4 regions of the Eubacterium segne genome follow, and region 2 is predicted to be linked to each of the others. Evidence: predicted binding sites of a transcription regulator. Region 2 holds the regulator's gene; each other region holds the start of a gene.
The links. The regulator LexA, encoded in region 2, represses DNA repair genes until DNA is damaged. The targets are predictions, from matches to a motif close to CNAACANNTGTTNG.
Positions count from the first base shown of each region.

Region 1 (6,128 bases), 120 kb from region 2:
ATTCTTTTTTCCAATATTTTATTAAGAGAATGTTCGTCTGTATAATCGCTTTCTTCAAAGGCCTTATCAATAACATCCTTTTTTATGCCTTTAGTCATAAGATCCTGAACTATCTGTCTTTTACTTTTAGATTCGGACTTATATTCAATATAGAGACCGGCATATCTTAAGTCATCTATCAGATTATATTCTAAAAGATATGAAATGACCGATTGAATAATATCCTCAGGATAATTGCCGGATTTTAACTTATCATATATCTGCTTTTTAGTCTTATACCCGTCATCTAATATATAAAGTGCCCTTTCTCTGGCCCTCTTATATAATATCTCCCAAATCTCATTATATGACTTTTCATCTATGGTGGCATTCTCACTGATTTTGTATCTTCTGACCTCCCCTTTATATAGAATAAAGGAGATGCCATTATCCAATGTAATTTGAATCCGACTACCCTTCGGTATAGTTTTTACTACAGTATACATGTTGTTGCAATATTACTCCGTTTCAGTATTATTATCGGCATCTTTTTCCTCACTGCCGTCTAATGCATAAAAATCACGTACTTTTGTCTCTATTTCTTCCATAATGGTCGGATTTTCAAGAAGGTATTTTTTTGCATTCTCTCTTCCCTGACCAATCTTTTCAGAATTATATGCATACCATGATCCGCTCTTTATTACAACTCCACAGTTAGCTGCCAAATCAAGAATATCACCTTCTCTTGATATTCCCTTTCCAAACATAATGTCAAATTCTGCTTCCTTAAATGGTGGTGCAACCTTATTCTTAACCACTTTAACTCTTGCACGGTTACCTACCATTTCACCACCTGCCTTAAGTGTCTCCACTCTTCTAACATCAAGTCTGACTGATGCATAGAACTTCAACGCACGTCCACCGGTTGTTGTTTCCGGATTTCCAAACATAACACCGATTTTTTCTCTTAACTGGTTAATAAACACAACTGAACATCCTGTTTTATTAACTATTCCCGTAAGCTTTCTAAGTGCCTGTGACATAAGTCTTGCCTGCTGTCCCATATGAGAATCCCCCATATCTCCATCTATCTCAGCCTTAGGTACAAGAGCAGCAACTGAGTCCACTATAATAATATCTACAGCTCCGGATCTAACCATAGTCTCTGTAATCTCTAATGCCTGCTCGCCATAATCCGGCTGAGAAATATATAAATTATCAATATCCACACCTATAGCCTTGGCATATACCGGGTCAAGTGCATGTTCCGCATCAATAAAGCCTGCCACTCCACCTCTCTTCTGTGTTTCAGCAATCATATGTAGCGCAACCGTAGTCTTACCACTGGACTCCGGACCATATATCTCAATAATTCTGCCCCTTGGAATTCCTCCTATACCTAAAGCTAAATCCAAACTTAATGAACCTGTAGGAAGTGATTCAACATTCATCTTATTACCTGAATCACCTAATTTCATAATGGCACCCTTACCATGCTGCTTCTCAATCTGTGATATAGCTGCATCTAATGCCTTTAACTTATCTTCTTTATTCATATTAATCCTCGCTTATTTTAATCGAACTGTTGTTCGTTATTATGATAGTACATTATCCTATCCTTGTCAATATTAATTTGTCATATTATTTTGTTAAATATAATTATATACTTTATTAAAATAATATGCAACATGATTATTTATTTTTTAGAAATCCTACATTATTATACATTCTTTAACTTTAAATATTCATCAATCATTTCGCCTATTCCTGTTTTTTCCAGTTTTATTGCATTCAGGCACATATCATAATTACCTGCATACCCCCACTCTTCTCCTGTATAATATTTGTGATAACTCCTTCTTCTGTTATCTGTCTCATCAACTATTATTCCTGCCTTTCTTTCAGACACATTATGTTTTATTGCAATATTTCTAATGCGCTGTTTTTTTTCACCACATAAAAATATTCTTACAACATCGTCCCTGTCCCTAAAAGCATAATTTGATGCCCTTCCAATGATAACAAAATCACCATTTTTGACAGTTTTCCCAAGAGCCTCTTTCGGCGTGTTTCTTAAGTGCTGTTTCATTTCATCTGCTACAGTATCCATCATTAATTCAAGGGATACTTCATTAAAGAAAAAAGGATATTTTTCGTAAATATGTTCTTTCTTTGCAATTTTTTCCAGTTCTTTTTTGGTGTAACAGGGAATATTGTATTTTTCAGCTAAAAATCTTCCAATATCATCTCCATTACATCCACATTCTCTTGCTATTGTTATTATCATATATCCTCATTCTCCTAATTTTATAATTAATCTTCTATTACATAAAATTTGCATATAATGATGACAGTGCTACCGTAAGTATTCCTGATACCGCTATGGCAAGACTGCTCATTGCCCCTTCAACCTCACCTATTTCCAAGGCTTTCGCAGTTCCTATTGCATGGGATGAGGCACCAAAAGCCAGTCCCCTAGAAATCGGTTCATCAATTTTAAATATTTTGCAAATTAATTCTCCAAAAATATTTCCCAATACACCGGTAATAATTATTACAGCTACAGTTATGGTTACATATCCTCCCAACTCCTCCGATACACCCATTCCTATGGCTGTTGTTATGGATTTTGGAAGTAAAGTTACATATTCTTCATGAGACAAACCACAAATCAAGGCTAATGCCAGAACTGTTGTAAGACTTGTTATTGTACCTGCCACAAGTCCTAACATAACCGCCTTAAAATTTTTAAGGAGTAATCCCCACTGCTCATAAAGAGGTATTGCAAGACACACTGTTGCCGGAGTCAGTAGCCAGCTTAAGTATTTTGCCCCCTCATTGTAAGTGTAATAATCAACTTTTCCTACAACCAGAACCACTATTGATACCACAATTGAAATTAATAGGGGATTAAAAATTCCCAATTTAAACTTCTTTTTTAACAATGTTCCTATTAAATATGCCACCAAACTTAAAGTTACGCCGGCAAACATTGACTCTCTAAAAAAATCATTCATCCCTATCTGTCTCCTTATTTCTGCTTTTTCTTATAATCCACTGGGACATTCTGCCTGTGGCAACCATTACCGTTATAATGGTAACAGCCGTGATTATACATACAGGGACAAGCACCGATGCAAGCTTTCCCCAGCTATTCATTAATCCCACTCCTGCCGGAATGAACATTAACGGCATAATCTCAATAAGGAATTTTCCCGTTTCCCTAACTGCTTCTAATTTAATTAATCCTGTCATTAATCCAATAAATAATATTGCCATACCATATATTCCCGCAGGAATCGGAAGGGGAAGTATATATTTTAAGACTTCTCCTGCAAAGGATATTCCAAGTATAATTAAAAGTTGTCGTATATATTTCATCTTTTCTCCTATATATGATTATTTTGTATGTTCTAAATTATTATATAACCTGATTATTTAATGTCAATGTTACCAATATACTGTATTTTGCACTTGAAATACGTAAAAAATATGCGGCTGTCCGCCACACAAATGTCTTTAAACCGCATATTTTAAAAATTAATTTATTTTACTGTAATTTTGCACTTTATAGTTTTTCTTCCTGACTTCACAGTAATTACTGCTGTTCCTTTTTACCGGACTAAAATCTATGATAAAATTCTTTGCGAAACTGCTGACAGACTTAGGTAAAATAATAGTTTTAAGATTAGAGCGATCTGCAAATGCTCCCTCTGGAATGGTATTTGCCGTGTCCGGTATTTTAAGGTTTTCAAGGCTGCTACAATTATAAAATGCTTATTTTTCAATACGACTTACATCTGAAAAATCAAATTTCTTCAAAGATGTACAATCGCTAAAAGCACCTTCGGGATTTTCTCCATCTTCTACCTGAATACCAGCTGCTTCAAAAGTTTTCCCACCATGGCTTATTGCGTCCATTTCAGTATTTGCATATACGATTGTTCCCTCTTTTAATACTGTACACATAACCATTGCTGCCGACAGTCCGATTGCTAAAATGTGTTTCCATTTCATGTTTCTTTCCTTCTTTGTAACACATATTGCCATTCAACAGACAGTATCCAATATGGTATTTTTATGTTCTACTGAATAGTTAATCGCCCACACCGTTGTAAATTTTATTGCGTCTATATTTAATCGTCAATAGTGAAAATATTTAAAGTATATTATTTAGGTATACTCTCTGAAACACACAAAGCTCCCCACCCTGCCTGTTCGTTAGGCCACCTTGTAAATCCCGGAAGTTTTCTGCTTCCCTTTATAAGATAACTTTTCAATTTCTGCCCGTACAGAAAAGGATCATTTCCCCGAACTATCCCCCATTCCATCATTAAGGCCGCACTGCCACACACAAAAGGGGTTGCCATGGATGTTCCGGTTCTTACGGATACTCCCCCCGTATTTGATGCCGAACTTATATTCACTCCCGGTGCCACAATATCCGGTTTTACCTGATTTGTTTCTCTGGTAAATCCCCGTCCTGAAAAGGATGCCATTACATCATTAGATGAATTATATGCTCCAACACTTATTACCTTTGAAGACGTGGAAGGAACCGTAAGTGTTATATCAGGGTCAGGTCTTAAAAATGAGGTATTTTCGTTTATAATTCCTCCTTCCGGAAGCCACATATCATATCGTCCCGTAACTATATTTTCAGGTGTAAGTCTTATGGTCCATATTCCTGATTTCACATAATTTGAAACCGGTATAAGTTCAAAATATATTTCCTGATACTGGGTATAAGGCTTAGGAGTCCCATAAAACACATAAACATTTGTCTCATCTGTCTCATATTTATGTGCCCTGTTATAAATTTCAGTCACATCTATAATAAAGCCTGAAGGTGCAATTATCTGTACCCTAAATTCATCTGAAAAGTCTTTCCATAACTGAATACTAAATGCCTTTTGAAAACGTGATACCTGAACTTCCACATCTGTAGGCTCAAATACATATCCTCCTGCATGACCGGCACTGTCTCCCTCATTTCCCGCCCCCACGCATATGGATACCCTTCTACCGTCAGCCATGGAATCCAAATAAGTAGAAAGAAGAGATGTGCCATCATGAGAACCATAGCTATTGCCAAAGCTTAAGTTCATCGCCAAAGGCATTTTATAGCTTTCCGCCACCTTTATCATATAATCAACGGCCTCCATTAACTGAGTTGTTCTTGGAAACGACCTCTCCCCTGCTAAAGCCATCTTTACAATTACAAGACTGCTTTTTGTTGCGATTCCCAGATTATCATTTTTATTTTCAGCAAAATTGCCTGCTGCAATTCCTGCCACATGGGTTCCGTGTCCTGAATAATCCACGGAATTTACCGATTCATATGGATTTTCTGATTTTAAAGCCTCGTTAATTTCTTCTGCATTATAAACTCTGTCATTTGTCTGGTCCCACAAATTAAGTATTCTTGTGGTTCCATCCTGATTTCTAAAAGCCTCATGGGTAAAATCAATGCCACTGTCAGCTATTCCCACTATCACTCCTTCTCCAAAAAGACCATTGTTTTCATTATTTGCAAAGGTCTGCTGTACCTCATTTATACAGGATGCCTGTTTTCCCCTAAGCAGTGAAAATATAAGTGCTGTAGGCTTCTCAATGTAGGTAATCTCCTCCACATTAGCCACTTCATCTATCAATTCCTTTTTTACATTTAAAACGGCATAGCCGTTAGAAAGCTCTCTAACATCTACGCCGTTTATTTCCCTTACTTTATCTAAATTTCCTGTATACCTTACAATAAGTTCCCATACATCCTCTTCTGAATCAAAACCTGTCATTAATCCCTGAGATTTCATTAATTCCTCCTGTGGGATTTCCAACGCCAAACTAAGCGAATTATCTGATTTTTCCCCCATATTTCCCTCTTCTAATAAAATAATACATTAACATGCCTGTTCAAACTGACTGTTATACAAATCTGCATAAAATCCGTTTTTGCTCATAAGCTCCTGATGATTTCCACTTTCAATAATATCTCCATCCTTTAATACGAGAATTAAATCCGCATTTTTTATTGTAGACAATCTGTGGGCAATTACAAAGGATGTTCTGTTCTTCATAAGTTCATCCATGGCTTTCTGGATTTTCTGCTCAGTTCTTGTATCAATAGAACTTGTAGCCTCATCTAAAAT
Region 1 is NZ_JACOOZ010000005.1:48,109-54,236, reverse strand. It holds gene H8S00_RS08065 (regulatory protein RecX) at 1-485, opposite strand, end outside; gene recA (recombinase RecA) at 498-1,535, opposite strand; gene H8S00_RS08055 (cytidylate kinase-like family protein) at 1,700-2,266, opposite strand; gene H8S00_RS08050 (LrgB family protein) at 2,304-2,996, opposite strand; gene H8S00_RS08045 (CidA/LrgA family protein) at 2,989-3,360, opposite strand; partial or broken gene H8S00_RS14095 (leucine-rich repeat protein) at 3,520-3,744, opposite strand; gene H8S00_RS08035 (hypothetical protein) at 3,757-3,996, opposite strand; gene H8S00_RS08030 (S8 family peptidase) at 4,149-5,852, opposite strand; gene H8S00_RS08025 (ABC transporter ATP-binding protein) at 5,880-6,128, opposite strand, start outside.
Region 1: a site for LexA is predicted at 1,558-1,571, ahead of recA (recombinase RecA). Genes of this name have one in related genera too.

Region 2 (6,128 bases):
TACAAATATTGATTCGGAAAAAGGATTTATGTTCTTCCAGAACTTTATGAAGGATAATGGCATATTGGAAGAATTGGAAAATCTCGGTATAGAAGACGGTGATACAGTAAAAATTTATGGTCACCAGTTTGATTATTACAAATAAATGGAGAAAAAAATGAATAGTAAACAGCGAGCATATTTAAGAAAAATTTCAGCAATGGAACAGCCTATATTTCAGGTTGGTAAGTCCTCCGTAACACCGGAACTTACATCAGCCATTGATGAAGCCTTGGAAAAAAGAGAATTAATTAAAATAAACATATTAAAGAACTGCTTTGATGACTGCCATCAGGTTGCTCAGGTTTTAGCTGAAAGAACAAAGTCAGAAGTGGTTCATGTTATTGGTCGTAAAATTGTATTATACAGACCTGCAAAAGAAGAAAAGAACAGAAAAATCATTTTACCGTAATTAAAGGAGTGCGTAATGAAAGTCGGTATACTGGGAGGAACTTTTGATCCCATTCATAATGCTCATATTACAATTGCAAAAGAAGCGCTTAAGCAATTTAATCTTGATGAAATATTAATTATGCCAACTCCTTATCCTCCTCATAAGGATAAGAACAAAATAACAGGCAATTTTCACAGGGCAAATATGATTAAGCTTGCCATTGGTTCACTGGACAAAATCAGATTTTCCGATTTTGAGCTTAACAGTCATGATGTAACATATACAGCAGACACTCTTCATATGTTAAAGGAGCTTCACCCTGAAAATGAATATTATTTTATTATGGGAAGTGATTCCATTGCCTCTTTTAAAAGCTGGTACAGACCTGACGTTATATTAAAGTTTGCTAAGCTTATTGCCGTTAAGCGTGACGACGAAAGTTCAAAAAAAATGGATGTTAATATTTCTGAAATAGAGAAGGAGTACAATACTCATATTGGTATTCTTTCCATGCCTGCAGTTGATATTTCTTCAAGTTATATCCGCTGCAACAGTTATGAAGCCATAAAATCCATGGTCCCTGAACCTGTATACGAATATATTGTAGAAAATAATTTATACAACAACAATAACAATGTAAATAAGGCATGGTCCATTAATAAAATCAAGGAAGATTTGGAAAGTTTATTGAAACCTTCCCGTTTTAAACATATTTTAGGAGTTGCAGACACAGCCAAAACCATGGCGGAACATTTTAAGTTAAACCCTAACAAAGCTTATTTTGCAGGTATTCTTCATGATTGTGCCAAATACATGAGTGATTCTGAGCTTTTAAATATATGTTATGAAAACAATATAGAAGTATCTGATTCAGAAAAGAAAAAGCCTGATTTGTTACATGCTAAGGTAGGAGCTTTTATTGCCCAAAAGAAGTATAATATTACCGACCCTGAAATATTATCTGCCATCCGTTGGCATACTACAGGCAGGGAAGATATGACTGATTTGGAAAAAATAATTTTTTCAGCAGATTACATTGAACCGGGACGGACAAAGCAGCCTAATTTAGATTATTTAAGAAGCATTTCTTTAAAAAATTTAGATTTACTTGTGTATGACATATTAAAAGACACCATGGATTATTTACAGGTAAATTCAGCTGATTTAATTGATGATAACACAAGTAAAGCATATTCTTATTATAAAAATGCAATTAACGAAAATAAGGAGAATTAATACATGACCTCAAAGGAAATGGTAAAAATTGCCTATAATGCAATTGATGATAAAAAAGGAATGGATATTTCCATAATTGATATTTCGGAAATTTCAGTTTTGGCTGATTATTTTATAATAGCCGGTGGAAGTAATATTAACCAGATAAAAGCCATAGCTGACAATGTTGTTGAGCAATTAGGTAAAGAAGATGTTCACCCAAAAAGCATTGAGGGATATAATAATGCCAACTGGATTTTAATGGATTATAAGGATATTGTAGTTCATGTATTTAATCAGGACGACAGACTATTCTATGATTTGGAAAGAATCTGGCGGGATGGCAAAACCGTTAATATAAACGAACTTTAGGAGATGAGATATAAATGTGGGCATATGAGAGTGTATTTTATCAGATTTATCCCTTAGGATTTTGCGGTGCACCCTTTGAAAATGACGGAGTTTTAACCCATCGTATTACAAAGGTTGCCTCATGGATTCCCCATATCAAAGAAATAGGTGCCAATGCCATTTATTTTTCACCTATATTTGAATCTGATACTCACGGATACAATACAAGAGATTATAAGCAATTAGACGTAAGATTAGGGGATAATTCCGATTTTAAGGAATTGTGCAGTCAGTTGCACTCCAACGGAATAAAAGTAGTTATTGACGGCGTTTTTAATCATGTAGGACGTGGTTTTCCGCCATTTATGGATGTGATAAAGAACCGGGAAAACTCACCTTATTTTCATTGGTTTAATATTGATCTTAACGGGAATTCAAACTACAATGACGGTTTATGGTACGAAGGCTGGGAAGGCAATTATGACCTTGTAAAACTTAATCTTTACAACAACGATGTAGTAGAATATCTTTTAGATGCCGTAACCTTCTGGATAAAAGAGTTTGACATTGACGGAATACGTCTTGATGTAGCATATTGTCTTGATTTTGACTTCTTAAGAAGATTAAGAAAACATGTTGATAGTCTTAAAGATGATTTCTTTTTAGTAGGAGAAATGCTTCACGGAGATTATAACCAGCGCATGAATCCTGAAATGCTTAACAGTGCCACTAATTATGAATGCTACAAGGGACTTTATTCCAGCTTTAACAGCATGAATATGTTTGAAATTAATCATTCACTCCTTCGTCAGTTTGGGCCGGAGAACTGGACTCTTTACAAAGGAAAACACTTGTTGTCATTTGTAGATAACCACGATGTTACAAGAGTGGCAAGTATTCTTTCCAACGAAAATCATCTGCCGCTTATTTATGCACTTTTATTTGGCATGCCTGGTATTCCTTGTATCTATTATGGAAGCGAGTGTGGTGAAAGGGCAGATAAAAATCAGGGAGATCCTGCTTTAAGACCAAGCTTTGATAAACCTGTTTTCAATGAATTAAGTGCCTATATTGCAAAATTATCCCACATAAAAAAGAGTCAGCAGGCATTAAATTATGGAGATTTTACATCAGTTGTTCTTACAAACAGACAATGTATATTTAAACGAAGCTGTAATGGTGAAAATATTTATGTGGCAATTAATGCAGATGAGAACAGTTTCAGCTGTTCCTTTAATTCAGAAAAAGACACTTTTACAGATTTGATTTCAGGTAATAATATAGCTGTAAAACCTGATTTTGAAATGAAAGGTTACACAGCCTATATTTTAAAATAGATATTTAACATTTACTTAACATTATATGTATATTTTTGTATTACCATATAATGGTTTAAGAGGATTATATCTTTGCAGCATACTGCAATATTATATAAATAAATTATTAACGAAGGGAAGTAGATAATATGGAAAAGACAGCAAGAAAATTAGTTCCTGTCACATTACTTACAGGCTACCTAGGAGCCGGCAAAACAACATTACTTAACCAGGTTCTTTCAAATCAGAAGGGATATAAGGTTGCTGTTATTGTAAATGATATTGGCGAGGTAAACATTGATGCCTCATTAATTGCCAAGGGCGGACAGGTTACCCAGAAAGATGACAATTTAGTTCCACTGCAAAACGGTTGTATTTGCTGTACTTTAAAAGTTGATCTTATTAATCAGATTGTTGATTTAATTGGTTCAGGAAAGTTTGACTATATTTTAATTGAAGCCAGTGGTATTTGCGAACCAATTCCTATAGCTCAATCCATTACGATGTTAGACGGTTCTTATGACAAGAGAGCAAAAATTGCCCGCTTAGACAATATTGTTTCAGTAGTTGACGTTGCAAGGATGGCAGATGAGTTTGGTTGTGGTGAAAATCTTGTAAAAGATGACATAGATGATGAAGATATTGAAAATCTTTTAATTCAGCAGATTGAATTTTGTAACACCATTATTTTAAATAAAGTTGATACAGTTACACCTGAACAGCTTGCCAAGGTTAAGGCAATTATCAGAAAGCTTCAGCCAAAAGCTGTTATGTTTGAAACAACATACGGACAGATTGACGTTGATGAAATTCTTAACACTAACAGATTTGATTTTGAAGATGCAAGTATGTCTGCCGGCTGGATTCAGGAATTAGATTCATACGATTACAGTGAGGAAGATGAACGCCGCAAGCACCATGAGGAAGTGGAGGAACATGATGAGCATGAACACGATGAGCATCATCATGACGAGCATGATCACGACCATGACGAACACGGTCACCACCATCATCACCATCACGGAGAGGGTGAAACGGAAGAGTACGGCATCGGCTCATTCGTTTACTACAGAAGAACTCCTTTTGAAAAGGAAAAATTTGAGGACTGGCTTGACAATATGCCAAAAACAATTATAAGAAGTAAAGGTCTCATCTGGGCAGCTGAAGATAACAATAATGCTTATCTTTTTGAGCAGGCAGGAAAGCAGTGCAACATTTCCAATGCAGGTCAGTGGGTTGCTACAGCTCCTAAAAAGGTTCGTCAGAAAATGATGCAGGAAGACCCTACACTTATAGATGATTGGGATGAAAAAGTAGGAGACAGAATGATTAAATTGGTATTTATCGGTCATGATATGGATAAAGAAGGTATCATTGATTCTCTTGATAAATGTCTTGCCTACTAATTTCAAAATTAAATAGAACAGCAAAAATCCGGTATTAAGCAGAAATGTTTAACACCGGATTTTTTATGAATAAGAGCTCATTAATCTCAATAATAAATTAACCATCTAATTTTACATAATATTTCTTCTATAAAGTGCATGTGCCCTTCCAACAATAATACAGTCATTCACAATAATAGGATCCATGTTGTCATTTTCAGGTTGAAGTCTGATATATCCGTTTTCCTTGTAAAAACGCTTAACTGTAACAGAATCATCTATTAAAGCCACAACGATATCTCCGTTCTTAGCAGTATCAGTTTTTTCTATAATAAGATAATCTCCCTCTAAAAAACCTACATTAATCATACTGTCTCCATGAACCTCTAATATGTATGTCTCTGCATTAGGCAAAAACTCTGTAGGTATGGCAAAATAATCCTTAATATTCTCCACAGCAAGCAGTGGTTCTCCGGCAGCCACCCGTCCTATAACAGGTATATTGGTCATTTCCCTTCTGGACAATCCAAATTCATCATCTATAATTTCAATTGCCCTTGGCTTAGTAGGGTCTCTTCTGATATAGCCCTTTTCCTCTAAACTGTTAAGATGAGCATGAACAGAAGAAGTAGACTTTAAGGATACCTTCTCGCATATTTCCCTAACAGTAGGAGGATATCCCTTTAACAAAATTTCATCTTTTATATAATCTAATATCTGTTGCTGTTTTGGTGTAATCTTTCCAGCCATAAAAAAATCTCCTTTTCATATTTGTAAGTCCCGTTTAATGTACTTAATATATGTTAATATTATCATATATGAAAAGAAAAGGCAATAACAAAATCGAACAAATATTCGAAAATGTTGTTGACAAACATTTGTTCTGGTGATATTATATCAATACAAGATACGAACAAATGTTCACTACTTTTTATAAATACAATTATTCGACGGAGGATTTACATATGAAAGAATCAATGAATTACAACAGAAGGGAAGTTGTTGCACAACAGAAACGTACCCGCATTGCTGAATTAAAGAAGAGAATTATTTTATCCTGTAGCTTTATTGCATTATTGGCAGTAGCTGTTGTTACAGCCATTAGTTTCGTTAACGTAAACGCAACTGTACAGGGAGATAACCCTTCATACAAATATTACACCAGCTATGAAGTTCAGCCTGGAGATACATTAACATCCATAGCACAGAAATACACTGCCAATAGCAATGTTTCTGTTACTGAATACATATCTGAGGTAAAGAAAAACAATGAACTTTCCTCTGATAACATTACAGCCGGAAACTACATTGTTATTTCATATTATTCTAATGAATATAAATAATCTTTTTATTTATATATTTTTGTTTCTGTGGTAGTAGAATAAGTTATCCATATGTTATTTTACATCCACATTATAATACCGGGAA
Region 2 is NZ_JACOOZ010000005.1:168,313-174,440, reverse strand. It holds gene obgE (GTPase ObgE) at 1-145, shown strand, start outside; gene yhbY (ribosome assembly RNA-binding protein YhbY) at 158-451, shown strand; gene nadD (nicotinate-nucleotide adenylyltransferase) at 467-1,669, shown strand; gene rsfS (ribosome silencing factor) at 1,673-2,020, shown strand; gene H8S00_RS08615 (alpha-amylase family glycosyl hydrolase) at 2,035-3,336, shown strand; gene H8S00_RS08610 (CobW family GTP-binding protein) at 3,465-4,721, shown strand; gene lexA (transcriptional repressor LexA) at 4,833-5,450, opposite strand; gene yneA (cell division suppressor protein YneA) at 5,666-6,043, shown strand.

Region 3 (6,128 bases), on a different contig from region 2:
TTTAAAAGTTATAAAAGAATATAATTACGTGCCTAATAATAGTGCAAGAAATTTAAAAATGACAGAATCTAATACGATAGCACTTTTAATTAAAGGTATAGATAATCAATTCTTTCAGGGGATGTTGAAAAGTTTTGAAGAAGAATTAAAAAAATTAGAGTACACGTTTTTACTTCAAACTGTAGGGGAAGATCAGGATGAGGTAAGTGTAGCAGTACAGCTTGCCAAAGAAAAAAGACTTAAAGGTTTAATTTTCCTTGGAGGTCAGATGGACTATCTTGATACAAGATTAGAAGAAATAGGTGTGCCATATGTGTTATGTACTGTTGCGGTTAATATGATGGCTCCTAAAAGAAACTGTTCTTCAGTCTCTATTGATGACGAAAAAGAAAGTTACAAGGCAGTAGATTATCTTTGCAAGAAAGGTCACAAGAAGATTGCTATAATTTCAGGCAAAAGGGGTGATCAGGCAGTTGGTGGTCTTCGATTGAAAGGTTACAGAGAAGCTTTAGCAGATAATGGAATTGAAGTTAACAAAAATCTTATAAGATATATGAAAGATGACATTCCTGAATACTCAGTAGCTAATGGTTATCAGGTTACAAAGGAATTGTTACAGTCTAAAGAGGAATTTTCTGCACTTTATGCTATTTCTGACTTAACAGCATTTGGTGCGTACAAAGCTATTTCAGAAGCAGGGTGGAAAATACCTGATGACTATTCTGTTTTAGGGTTCGATGGGATTGAAATGTCAAAATATTTTCATCCATCACTTTCCACAATGAAGCAGCCATGTGAACAGATGGTAAAATCATCAATAGAACTGTTAATGAATCTTATAAATGGAAAAGATGAAAAGAAACAGTTGATTTTCCAAGCTGAACTTTTAGAAAGAGATTCCGTAAAAGAAGTATAGAGAGGAAGAAAAAAGTGTTTGGAATAGATAGTAAATTTTATGAAGTGGTATCAAAAATAGCAGATTTGGTAATTTTAAATTTGATATTTGTTTTGTGCTCGTTGCCTATAATTACTATAGGTGCTTCAACAACGGCACTTTACGGAGTGACTAAAAAGATGGCAGGGAACAGAGAAGGTTATATTTTAAAAAATTTTTTTCAATTGTTCAAGGAGAATTTTAGACAGTCAACGGTTATGTGGATTATATTATTAGTAGCAGCAGTGATTCCTACGATAGATTTATATATAATAAATAGTCTTAAAAAAACAGTAATGACAACAGCACTTAAAGGATTAATGCTTGCAGCAGCACTTACCGTTCTGTTCATTTTTTTATACGCCATGGCACTTCAAAGTACATTTGAAAATACTGTAAAGAACACACTTAAAAATGCATTACTTATGGGAATAGGTCATTTTCCATGGACTTTGATAATATTGCTTATAACGTTATTGCCAATTATATTGATTGTTCTGCTGGGAAAGACAGCGGGAAGTGTCGTATATGTAATGTTGTTTATTGGATTTGCCGTATTAGCATATTTAAATTCCTATATATTCAATCATATCTTTAAGAAGTATATGTGACAGATAATCATTGGGAGTGCTGCCAAGGCACTCCTTAAAGTTTTTATCATAATCTAGCCCATCCTTATGTATATGTATTTGCGAGCCTGTAACATGGGTAATATGCTTTCTGTTTATAGTGGCAGTCTGCATAGTATACAAAGGAGATTTCAGACAGGAGCAAACTGCAATAGCAGAATATATGGATAAATCTGTCAGCTTTTATAATTCAGAACTAAAAGAAGAAGGAATTTATAATATTCTGAAAATGGGAATAGCATTTTCAGGTAAAAAAGTAAGCATTAAGGCTAAATAAATATTAATTAAATTCTATTAATGAAATTTATACTTTCTACTACCGGAAGAATGACAAATTAAACAATATATGTTAAAGTATGAACTACAGAGAATGTTAAATGCGGTGGATAATCCATCGGGAAAGGAAAAGAGATCATGTTTGAGTTAAAATTTGCTAACAGCTATAACTATTATTATGAAGATTACAAGCTCGTTCAGGTATACGGACAGAGTCTTATTAATGTGCTCTCGAAAATGGTAAGCAAAAAGCAAAAATCAACATGATAATTATAGATGTCATTAAGACAAAATCATAATTAGAATTTAATTCACCGCTTATCTTTTTGAGAAGATAGGCGGTTTTTTTATTACTACTGGCAAATGAATCAATAAGTATAAGTGGAGGAAAAAAAGATGTGTATATTACCTATTATAGATACAGTGGGAACAGGAATAAGAATTATGAATTTACGAAAACAGTCAGGATTATCTGTTAAGGAGTTACAGAATATATTGGGATTTGCAACTCCTAATGCAATATACAAATGGCAAAATGGTGCGGCAATGCCAACATTGGATAATTTAATTGTATTAGCAGCAGTTTTTAACGTTCCCATTGATGACATTATTGTCACAGATAATAAATTAAATATATCAATAGGTGCATGAAATATTATGTACTAAAAAGAGTGAGTCCTAAGGGACTTATTATGGGCAGGTAAGTCTAGCGGCGAAGACGGCGGACTGTAAATCCGTTACATTAGAAACATCGTTGGTTCGAGTCCAACCCTGCCCACTAGGAAAAAAACAATCAGGTCAGGCAAATGATTGACAAACATATTTAATATATGTACAATTATTCATACCAAAAGGATAGGAAATAAAAGGATGACGAGTTGCTGTATGTGAATGTTGGACTCTCAGGCATTTTTGATTCCTAAAGGTACAATGTGTTTTTTTGTGGGAGTAATATCAGCATGCCAGGAAAAAAAATGTGCCGGGAAAAGACAGTAAGCAGATTGCACAAAGAGAAAGGATTCACAGAAATCCAAACAGTATCAGATTGTAGAAGGGGATGTTAAGGGGACGAAAAGGTGTAAATTGCTGTAGGGACAATAAACAGAATAAGCAAAAATTGGTGAAGAGGTGTTAGCAGAGGGCAACATCTCTTTTTTTTGGGGTGAAGGAAAAAAGTCTGCAATAAAAGAAAATATATTATGGTTCAAAAAGCCATCTAAATATGATAAAATTACGGGTGGATTTAATTTGCAAAACAAAAGAGGTTAAGTAAAATGTTTAAAAAAGGTTTTGATAATGAGAAATATCTGACAATGCAGTCAGAACATATTAAGGAAAGAATTGCCCAGTTTGGAAACAAGCTATATTTGGAGTTTGGTGGAAAGTTATTTGATGATTTCCATGCTTCAAGAGTTTTGCCGGGATTTGAGCCGGACTCAAAGCTTCAGATGCTTTTACAGCTTAAGGATCAGGCAGAAATCGTTATAGCAATTAGTGCGGAAGACATTGAAAACAATAAGGTACGTGGAGATTACGGAATTACTTATGATATGGATGTTTTAAGACTTATTGATGAATTTCAGTCAGTGGGATTGTTTGTAGGAAGTGTGTGCCTTACAAAATTTGCAGAGCAGCCGTCAGCCAACCTGTTTATTAAAAGGCTTGATTCCATGAACATTAAGTCATATAAACACTACAAAATTCCAGGATATCCAAGTGATGTAGAGTTTATTGTCAGTGATGAAGGTTACGGAAAGAATGAATATATCGAAACAGAAAGACCACTGGTTGTAGTTACTGCACCGGGGCCGGGAAGCGGAAAGATGGCAGTTTGCCTTTCACAGTTGTATCATGAACATAAAAGAGGTGTAGATGCAGGGTATGCCAAATATGAGACATTTCCTATTTGGAATATTCCTCTTAAACATCCGGTTAATCTGGCATATGAGGCTGCAACAGCAGATTTAAATGATGTAAATATGATTGACCCATTCCACTTAGAAGCCCGTGGCGAAGCGGTTGTAAATTACAATAGAGACTGCGAAATTTTCCCTGTTGTAAATGCAATGTTTGAACTTATTTTTGGGAAAAGTCCTTACAAGTCACCAACAGAAATGGGTGTAAATATGGCAGGAAACTGCATTATAGATGATGAGGCATGTCGTGAAGCTTCAAAACAGGAGATTATCAGAAGATACTACAAGTGCCTTTGCGAAAAGAGACGTAACGGCACAACAAAAGATGACATATGTAAGTTAGAACTTTTAATGAAGCAGGCAGAAATAACTGTGGAAGACAGAAAAGTTACAATTGTTGCTCTTGAAAGGGAGAAGAATGAAAATGGAAATCCGGCAATGGCTATTGAGTTAAGAGACGGAACTATTGTTTCAGGAGGTACAAGTGAGCTTCTTGGTGCGGCTTCTTCAGCTTTGATAAATGCTTTAAAAGTTTTGGCAGGTATAGATAAAGAAGTAAAACTTATTGACCCTAAGGCAATTGACCCGATACAGGATTTGAAGATAAATTACCTTGGAAGCAAAAACCCAAGACTTCATACTGATGAGGTGCTTACGGCATTATCAGCTACAGCGGCAAATAATGAAATTGCCATGAAAGCAATGAAGAAACTTCCATTATTAAAGGGATGCGATGCACATTCAACAGTTTTACTTTCATCAGTTGATGAGCAGATTTTTAAAAAGTTGGGAATCCAGCTTACCTGCGAACCGAAATATGAAGAAGATGAAAGAATGTATCATAAGAATTAATGTTTGAAATGGGAAGAACCCTTCGCACTGTGGTGTGGAGGGCTCTTTTGACGTTAATTAAATAATACAGTATAAATATACATTAAAAAAATAGTAACATTTACATTTATGACCATAAATAAATATATTAAATCAAGAAAATAACTTTTAACAATATATTCCAAGTTGACTTTTATAAAAAATATGCTATCATAGCATTAGAACAAATGTTCGAGATATGAGGCGCAATTTAAATTAAGGAGAGGGAAAATGTCACAGAATAGAACATATATAGCCATAGATTTAAAATCATTCTATGCATCTGTGGAATGCAATGAGAGAAATTTAGACCCATTGACTACTAATCTTGTAGTGGCAGATATTAGTAGAACAGAGAAAACTATTTGCCTTGCAGTTTCACCTTCTCTTAAGGCATATGGTATTCCCGGCAGAGCACGACTTTTTGAAGTGGTACAGAAGGTAAGACAGGTTAATCAGGTGCGTAAAAGAAAGGCTCCGGGTGGAGAATTTCAGGGAGAATCTTATGATGATTTGGAACTTAGGAGGAATCCTGCCCTTAAGTTAGATTATGTAGTGGCAACTCCCAGAATGTCGCTTTACATGGAATACAGTACACGTATATATGATATATATTTGAAGTATGTTGCACCGGAAGATATGCATGTATATTCTGTGGATGAGGTGTTTATGGATGTTACATCATACCTTAACACTTATAAGATGACTGCTAAGGAATTTGCAAGCATGGTAGTTCGTGATGTGTTAAATACAACAGGAATTACGGCGACGGCAGGCATAGGCACTAATATGTATTTGTGTAAGATTGCCATGGATATAGTTGCAAAACACACAGAGCCCAATCAGGATGGTGTCCGTATAGCTGAGCTTGATGAAATGGCGTACCGCAGGTTGTTGTGGAATCACAAACCATTGACGGATTTTTGGAGAGTTGGGAGAGGATATGCCAAAAAGTTAGAAGAAAATGGTTTGTTTACTATGGGGGATATAGCCAGATGTTCTCTGGGAGAACAGAATGAATATCATAATGAAGATTTACTTTATAAACTTTTAGGAATAAATGCTGAATTGCTCATAGATCACGCATGGGGGTACGAACCCTGTACCATAGCTGATATTAAAGCATACAGACCGGAAACCAATAGCTTGGGTTCAGGTCAGGTATTGCAATGCCCTTATGATTTTTATAAGGCAAGGTTGGTTGTAAAAGAAATGACAGATGCGTTGGTACTGGATTTGGTGGATAAAAAACTTGTCACCAATCAGCTGGTTTTAACTGTAGGATATGATATTGAGAATCTTAATTCAAAAAAACGTGGGAAATATCAGGGAGAAATAACTATAGACCGTTATGGAAGAAGAATACCTAAACATGCTCACGTAACCATTAATCTTGATTATCAGACCTCATCCACCAGAATTATTATGGAAGCTGTAACGAAAGCATATGATGAAACCGTTGATAAAAGCCTACTTATAAGAAGAATAAATATAACGGCAAAT
Region 3 is NZ_JACOOZ010000001.1:192,690-198,817, reverse strand. It holds gene H8S00_RS00865 (LacI family DNA-binding transcriptional regulator) at 1-916, shown strand, start outside; gene H8S00_RS00860 (YesL family protein) at 931-1,545, shown strand; gene H8S00_RS00855 (hypothetical protein) at 1,664-1,840, shown strand; gene H8S00_RS13910 (hypothetical protein) at 1,978-2,106, shown strand; gene H8S00_RS00850 (helix-turn-helix domain-containing protein) at 2,236-2,490, shown strand; tRNA gene H8S00_RS00845 (tRNA-Tyr) at 2,534-2,617, shown strand; gene H8S00_RS00840 (hypothetical protein) at 2,968-3,108, shown strand; gene H8S00_RS00835 (DUF1846 domain-containing protein) at 3,114-4,607, shown strand; gene H8S00_RS00830 (Y-family DNA polymerase) at 4,857-6,128, shown strand, end outside.
Region 3: a site for LexA is predicted at 4,807-4,820, ahead of H8S00_RS00830 (Y-family DNA polymerase). Genes of this name have one in related genera too.

Region 4 (6,128 bases), on a different contig from region 2:
TTCATGTAATCCGTAAGGTCTTCCGCCATTCTCTTAGTTAATGTAGTAACTAAAATTTTATTTTTCTTTTCCACTTCTTTATTTATTTCAGATACAAGGTCATCAATCTGCCCCTTAACAGGCCGCACATCAATTTTCGGATCTAACAGTCCTGTCGGTCTGATAATCTGTTCTGCCCTAAGCAGCTCATGCTCCTCCTCGTACACATTAGGAGTAGCTGACACAAAAAGCATCTGGTCTATCATTCCCTCAAATTCCTCAAATTTAAGAGGACGGTTATCTTTGGCTGAAGGCAGTCTGAACCCGTAATTAACTAAGGTTGTCTTTCTTGACTGGTCGCCATTATACATACCACGAACCTGTGGAAGAGTAATATGGCTTTCGTCAACTATCGTTAAAAAATCGTCTCCAAAATATTCCATTAAGGTATGAGGTGTAGCTCCCGGCTCTAATCCTGCCATATGTCTTGAATAATTCTCAATTCCTGAGCAGATTCCCGTTTCCCTGAGCATTTCCATGTCAAAATTGGTACGCTCCGCAATTCGCTGCGCCTCTATCAGCTTGTCCTCTGACTTAAAATATGCCACCTGCTCAGCCAGCTCTGCCTCAATTGCCTTTATAGCCCCTTCCATTCTCTCCGGTGGAATAACATAATGTGAATTAGGGAATATGGCAACGTGCTCTAGCTCCCTTTTCACCTCACCTGTTAATGTATCAATTTCTGTAATTCTTTCTATTTCATCATCAAAAAATTCCACTCTCACTGCACTGTCCGTGTAAGATGCCGGAAAAATCTCCAGATTCTCCCCCCGGACTCTAAATGTACCTCTTTTAAAATCCATATCATTTCTATCATATTGGATTTCAATAAGCTTGTGGATAATGTCATCCCTGTCCCTTATGGTTCCCGGACGCAATGAAATGACCATGTTCTTGTAATCTATGGGATCACCTAATCCGTAAATACAGGAAACAGAAGAAACTATAATAACATCTCTTCTTTCAATAAGTGCCATAGTAGCCGAATGTCTAAGCTTATCAATCTCATCATTTATGGCACTATCCTTTTCTATATAAGTATCTGTACTAGGCACATACGCTTCCGGCTGATAATAATCATAGTAGGAAACAAAATATTCCACTGCATTGTTTGGGAAAAATTCTTTAAATTCCCCATACAGCTGTGCCGCCAATGTTTTGTTATGTGCTAAAATTAATGTAGGCTTATTAAGTTGGGCGATAACATTCGCCATGGTAAAGGTCTTTCCTGAGCCTGTAACTCCCAACAGTGTTTCAAACTGATTGCCCTTCTTAAATCCCTCAACCAACTCCTTAATTGCCTGGGGCTGGTCTCCTGTAGGTTTATATTGTGACACTAATTCAAAATGATCCATAAATGCTCCTAATCCGCTCTAATCCGGCGATTATATTTTAGAAATAGTAATTGTATTCTTAGTATGTTACTTGTCAAGTATATCATTCAAATAAAAAAAAGTACAGAACAAATCGAATGTTTGTTCTGTACCTTCTTTTAAAATATACCTTATTCTTCCTCAGCCTTAAACTGATCCTTTATAATCTCGCTTGTTTTTTCAAACTGACCTGACCAAACAGAAATAATATCCTGCATTTCAGAGAGTTTAGCCTTAAGCATGTCATCTAATTTTAAGTTTAATGAATCAAGCATTTTCATATTGTGATCCAGATTACTTGAAGCCAAAGCCAGTTTTTCTTCTAAATCCGCAATAATAACTTTTTTTCTGTTGTTTTCTTCCGTTAATTTGGCATTTGATTCTTTGTAGCTCTCAATTGCACTTTCCTGAAGCTTTCTTTCTGTTTCCTCTCTATTTTGAAGCTTGCTTGTAAGATTTTGAATTTCTCTATCCTTCTGTTCAATAGTTTCAGCTATGTATCTTTCTTTTTCTGCAATGGTATCATTAACATATTTGTCTTTCTCAGCCATTGCTTTTTCGTATGCCTGCTCTTTTTCCGCAAGTGCTTCCTGCAAACTAATGTTCAAATCAGCTTCCATTCTCCTTATCTGCTGATTCTTCTCTTCAATAATAGAATGGATACGGCTTTCCTTCTCAATATTCTCATTTTCCAGCTTCTTAGTAGCTTCTTCTATTGCACTTTGAAGCTTAGCCTCATATTCTTCCCTAGCCTTATCAACTTCCTTTTTCTTCTGTATTTTTACAAGTTTAATTTCCTGCTGCCAGCTTAAATAGCTGTTTTTCATATCATCTCTCTCGCATTCAGCGTCGTGAACAGCATCTTTTAACTTTTCTATTTCAAGCTCTGTCTCTCTTTTTAATGTCCTTATATATTCGTTTACACTTTTTTTATCATAACCTCTATAAGAAGTTTTAAACTGACTCTCCATTTCAGCATCGGCTCTTAATGATTCTATGGAAACCGAATTGTCTTTACCCAACATTGTTTATTTTACCTCCAACATATCATCTTTTTTTATGTTAAACCTTTTTGCCGTTCCTTCCGGAAACTCTATAAGGTATTTTGCCTTCTTTACCCTTTTGCAACACTTAGCTTTTGGTACTGCTTCATCCACCTGAACAACTTTGCTTTCTTTATTTATGTAAACCACATCAATGGGTGCCTTCATAAAGAAAGTGTGTATCTGGGAACATGGTTTTATCATTAATCCCCCCATACTGCGAATCTGCCCTTCTGATTTTCCCATAAGTCCCATAAATCTTGTCCAAAAATTGTTTGCCAGGGAAATTTTACAGATATTTACGTTATTTATGTATAAGTCTAATCTCTGCATTTTGTCTTCCTTCTTATATTTAGCCTAAAATATCCATTATATTCAAAGCTGCCGGTCCCAGCAGAACGATAAATATAACAGGGAATACAAACAATACCATAGGAATGAGCATCTTAACCGGTGCCTCCTTTGCCTTTCTTGCAGCTGTTCTCTTTCTTTCATTTCTAAGAACTTCCGCCTGAGACCTAAGAACTGTCTGTATAGATGTACCTAACTGATCTGCCTGAATCATTGCAGTAAGAAATGTTGTAAGTTCCTTTACTTTACAACGCTGTGCCAAATCAAGGTAAGCTTCTCTCTTACTTACACCACGTTGTATATCTCTGGTTGCCTGTATAAGTTGTTCCATAACAACGGTTTTATTTCTCTCATACAATCTCATTAATGCAGCATCAAATCCAAGACCTGCTTCTACACTTACAACCAGCAAGTCCATTACATCCGGCAAATCTAAACGTATACTTTCCTGATACTTTTTAGATTTTCCTTTAAGCATTTCTCCCGGAATTAACATTCCAACTAATCCGCAAAAAATCATTGCCAGCACAAATTTATTGACACCCACATGTAATCTCATGCATATAATCATTGATAATATAACACCAACAAGTGCACATACAAGTTTAATAACTAAAAACTGCTCCGATGTTATATCCCACTGAACTATTGCTAACATATCATCAACTGTGCTATGCTTGTTCTCTTTTTCCTTCTGTCTGTTTCTTTTTGCAACTTTTTTTCTATTTTCTTCTTTCTTACGCTTTATTGCCTCTGAAACTTTAACTTTTTCTTTTTTAACATCATCAGCAATACTCTTTTCTTTTTCATTTCTAATATCTCTTATTCGCTCATTCTGTCTGTCAACGCCTGCTCCAACTCCCGAAAACAATCCTAAAAACAGTCCGAAAATAGCTACAGCAACAAGAAATGATATTAATAATGCTAATATATCCATAAACATACCTCATTAATACTTAATGTCTACAACCTTATTTATCATTATAAATCCAATAACCTCTAAAATTACACTTATAAGAAGTAAAATATTTCCTATAACTGTATTAAACAGCGGTCTTGCATATACCGGATTTATCATACTGATTAAAACCAATAAAATAACCGGAAGTGCACCAATTATATATCCTGAAATTTTTCCACTTGACGTTAATGTCTTTATTTCTTCCTTAAGATCTAATCTGTTACGAATAGTTTCTGATATTTTATCAAGAACTTCAGTTAAATTACCACCAACTTTTCTTTGGATAAGTATGGTCTGGCAAAGCATTTCCAAGTCATCACTTCCGATTCTCTCACATAAAGAGTTAAAACTTGCCTCTAATGTCATACCTCTTTGAGTTTCCCTTGTTACTCTCCCAAATTCCTCTGCCATAGGTCCTTCCATGTCAACTGCTATATTTCCCATTGCTGTCTGAAAAGAATGTCCCGCCTTTAAGGCATTTGTAATAACAGTTATACCTTCTATTAACTGTGACTCCAAAGTTTCCTTTCTCTTCTTTTTCTTTTTTTGAATAAAAAGTAATGGGCCAAATGCTGCTATAAGTGCGACAATGATACAAATAGCAATGTACACTCCAAGCATCATCATTATGGTTGGTAAACCAATTGTTATTGCCACCCATAATGTCACAAAGGTCTGAACCGGCATCTTCATGCCAAGATTATAAAGTTCTTCCTCTAAAAGCTGTAATTTCTTATGAGTAGTAGCAAATACACTGACCTTCTTCTTTTCCTTTTTTATTTTTAAATTTAATTTTCCCTTTTTCTTATCGCTTTTATTCCTTTCTTCTTCGCTAACCAAACCCATAACTCTGTCTTGAGTTTTTCTTTTACTTTCCGTAAAATTCTGTATTAAAATCACATACAGGCAAAAAAGAAATACCATTGCACATAAGCAAATCATTAATATTCTTATCATAGACACTCCTATCTGTTCTGCAAATTGCTAGAAGAACCAGTGGTCATCTACCTGAACTCCACTTGCTGTTATCTTCTCACAACATTTCGGTCTGATACCGGTACTGTAAAAATCACCAACAGACATATTATTTTCATCATAGCCTTCCTGACGATACTTAAATATTTCCTGCATGGTAATGGTATTCCCTTCCATACCGGTTACTTCACATATACTTGTAATTTTTCTTGATCCATCTCTAAGTCTTGCCTGCTGAACAATAAGATCAATGGCACCTGCAACCTGCTGTCTGATAGCTGATACCGGTAAGTCCATTCCTGCCATCATAACCATTGTTTCGATACGTGCCAAACAGTCTCTTGCTGAGTTAGCATGAGCAGTAGTTATAGAACCTTCATGACCTGTATTCATAGCCTGAAGCATATCTAATGTCTCGCCTCCACGAACTTCTCCGACGATAATTCTATCCGGTCTCATTCTCAATGCATTACGAACCAAATCTCTTATGGTTATGGCTCCATTTCCCTCTAAGTTAGCCGGTCTGCTTTCCAATGTAACAACATGTTCCTGCATCAGTCTAAGTTCAGCTGCATCTTCTATTGTTACAATTCTTTCATTGGACGGTATAAAGGCAGAAAGCACATTAAGTAATGTTGTCTTACCTGAACCGGTACCACCGGATACAAGAATATTTAACTTGCCCCTAACTGCCGCTTCAAGAAACTCTGCCATATCATCTGAAAGTGAACCGAATTGCTTTAAATTTTCTACTGAAAGTGGTTTCTTAGAAAACTTTCTTATTGTAATTGTTGTTCCGCCTAATGCTAATGGTGGCATTATGGCGTTAACACGGGAACCATCTTCAAGTCTGGCATCAACCATAGGATTTGAATCATCTATTCTTCGTCCTAAAGGTGTTACTATTCTGTCAATAGTTCTCCTAACATGTTCTTCATTTTTGAAAGTTACATTTGTTTTCAGTAACTTTCCCTTACGTTCTACATATATCTGCTTAGCACCATTAACCATGATTTCAGATACGCTGTCATCATTAATCAGGTTTTCAAGAGGTCCTAATCCAACAATCTCATCTATTACATTTTTTGTAATAGTCATTTTTTCAGTATTATTTATCTCCGGATGACTTTCTGTTAAATACTCGTCAATAAGAGATTTTATTGTATCTATTGTAACTTCATCCTGCTTGGCTAACACCTTTGTAACTTCTCTGTGAGTTTCATCCTGCACTGCTACAAACTGTTCGTCATCTGCTCCCGGAATTATATATGTATCATTTGCGCCTACCGTACCGGCAGTCTGCTTTAATGAATAATTTTTTTGTTCTTCCTTTTCTGCCGCAGCTATTGCCTCTTTTTTCTGCTGAGCTTCCTTTTCATTGTTAGC
Region 4 is NZ_JACOOZ010000004.1:41,799-47,926, forward strand. It holds gene uvrB (excinuclease ABC subunit UvrB) at 1-1,394, opposite strand, end outside; gene H8S00_RS06535 (hypothetical protein) at 1,544-2,437, opposite strand; gene H8S00_RS06540 (DUF192 domain-containing protein) at 2,441-2,788, opposite strand; gene H8S00_RS06545 (type II secretion system F family protein) at 2,808-3,743, opposite strand; gene H8S00_RS06550 (type II secretion system F family protein) at 3,756-4,724, opposite strand; gene H8S00_RS06555 (TadA family conjugal transfer-associated ATPase) at 4,752-6,128, opposite strand, start outside.
Region 4: a site for LexA is predicted at 1,508-1,521, ahead of uvrB (excinuclease ABC subunit UvrB). Genes of this name have one in related genera too.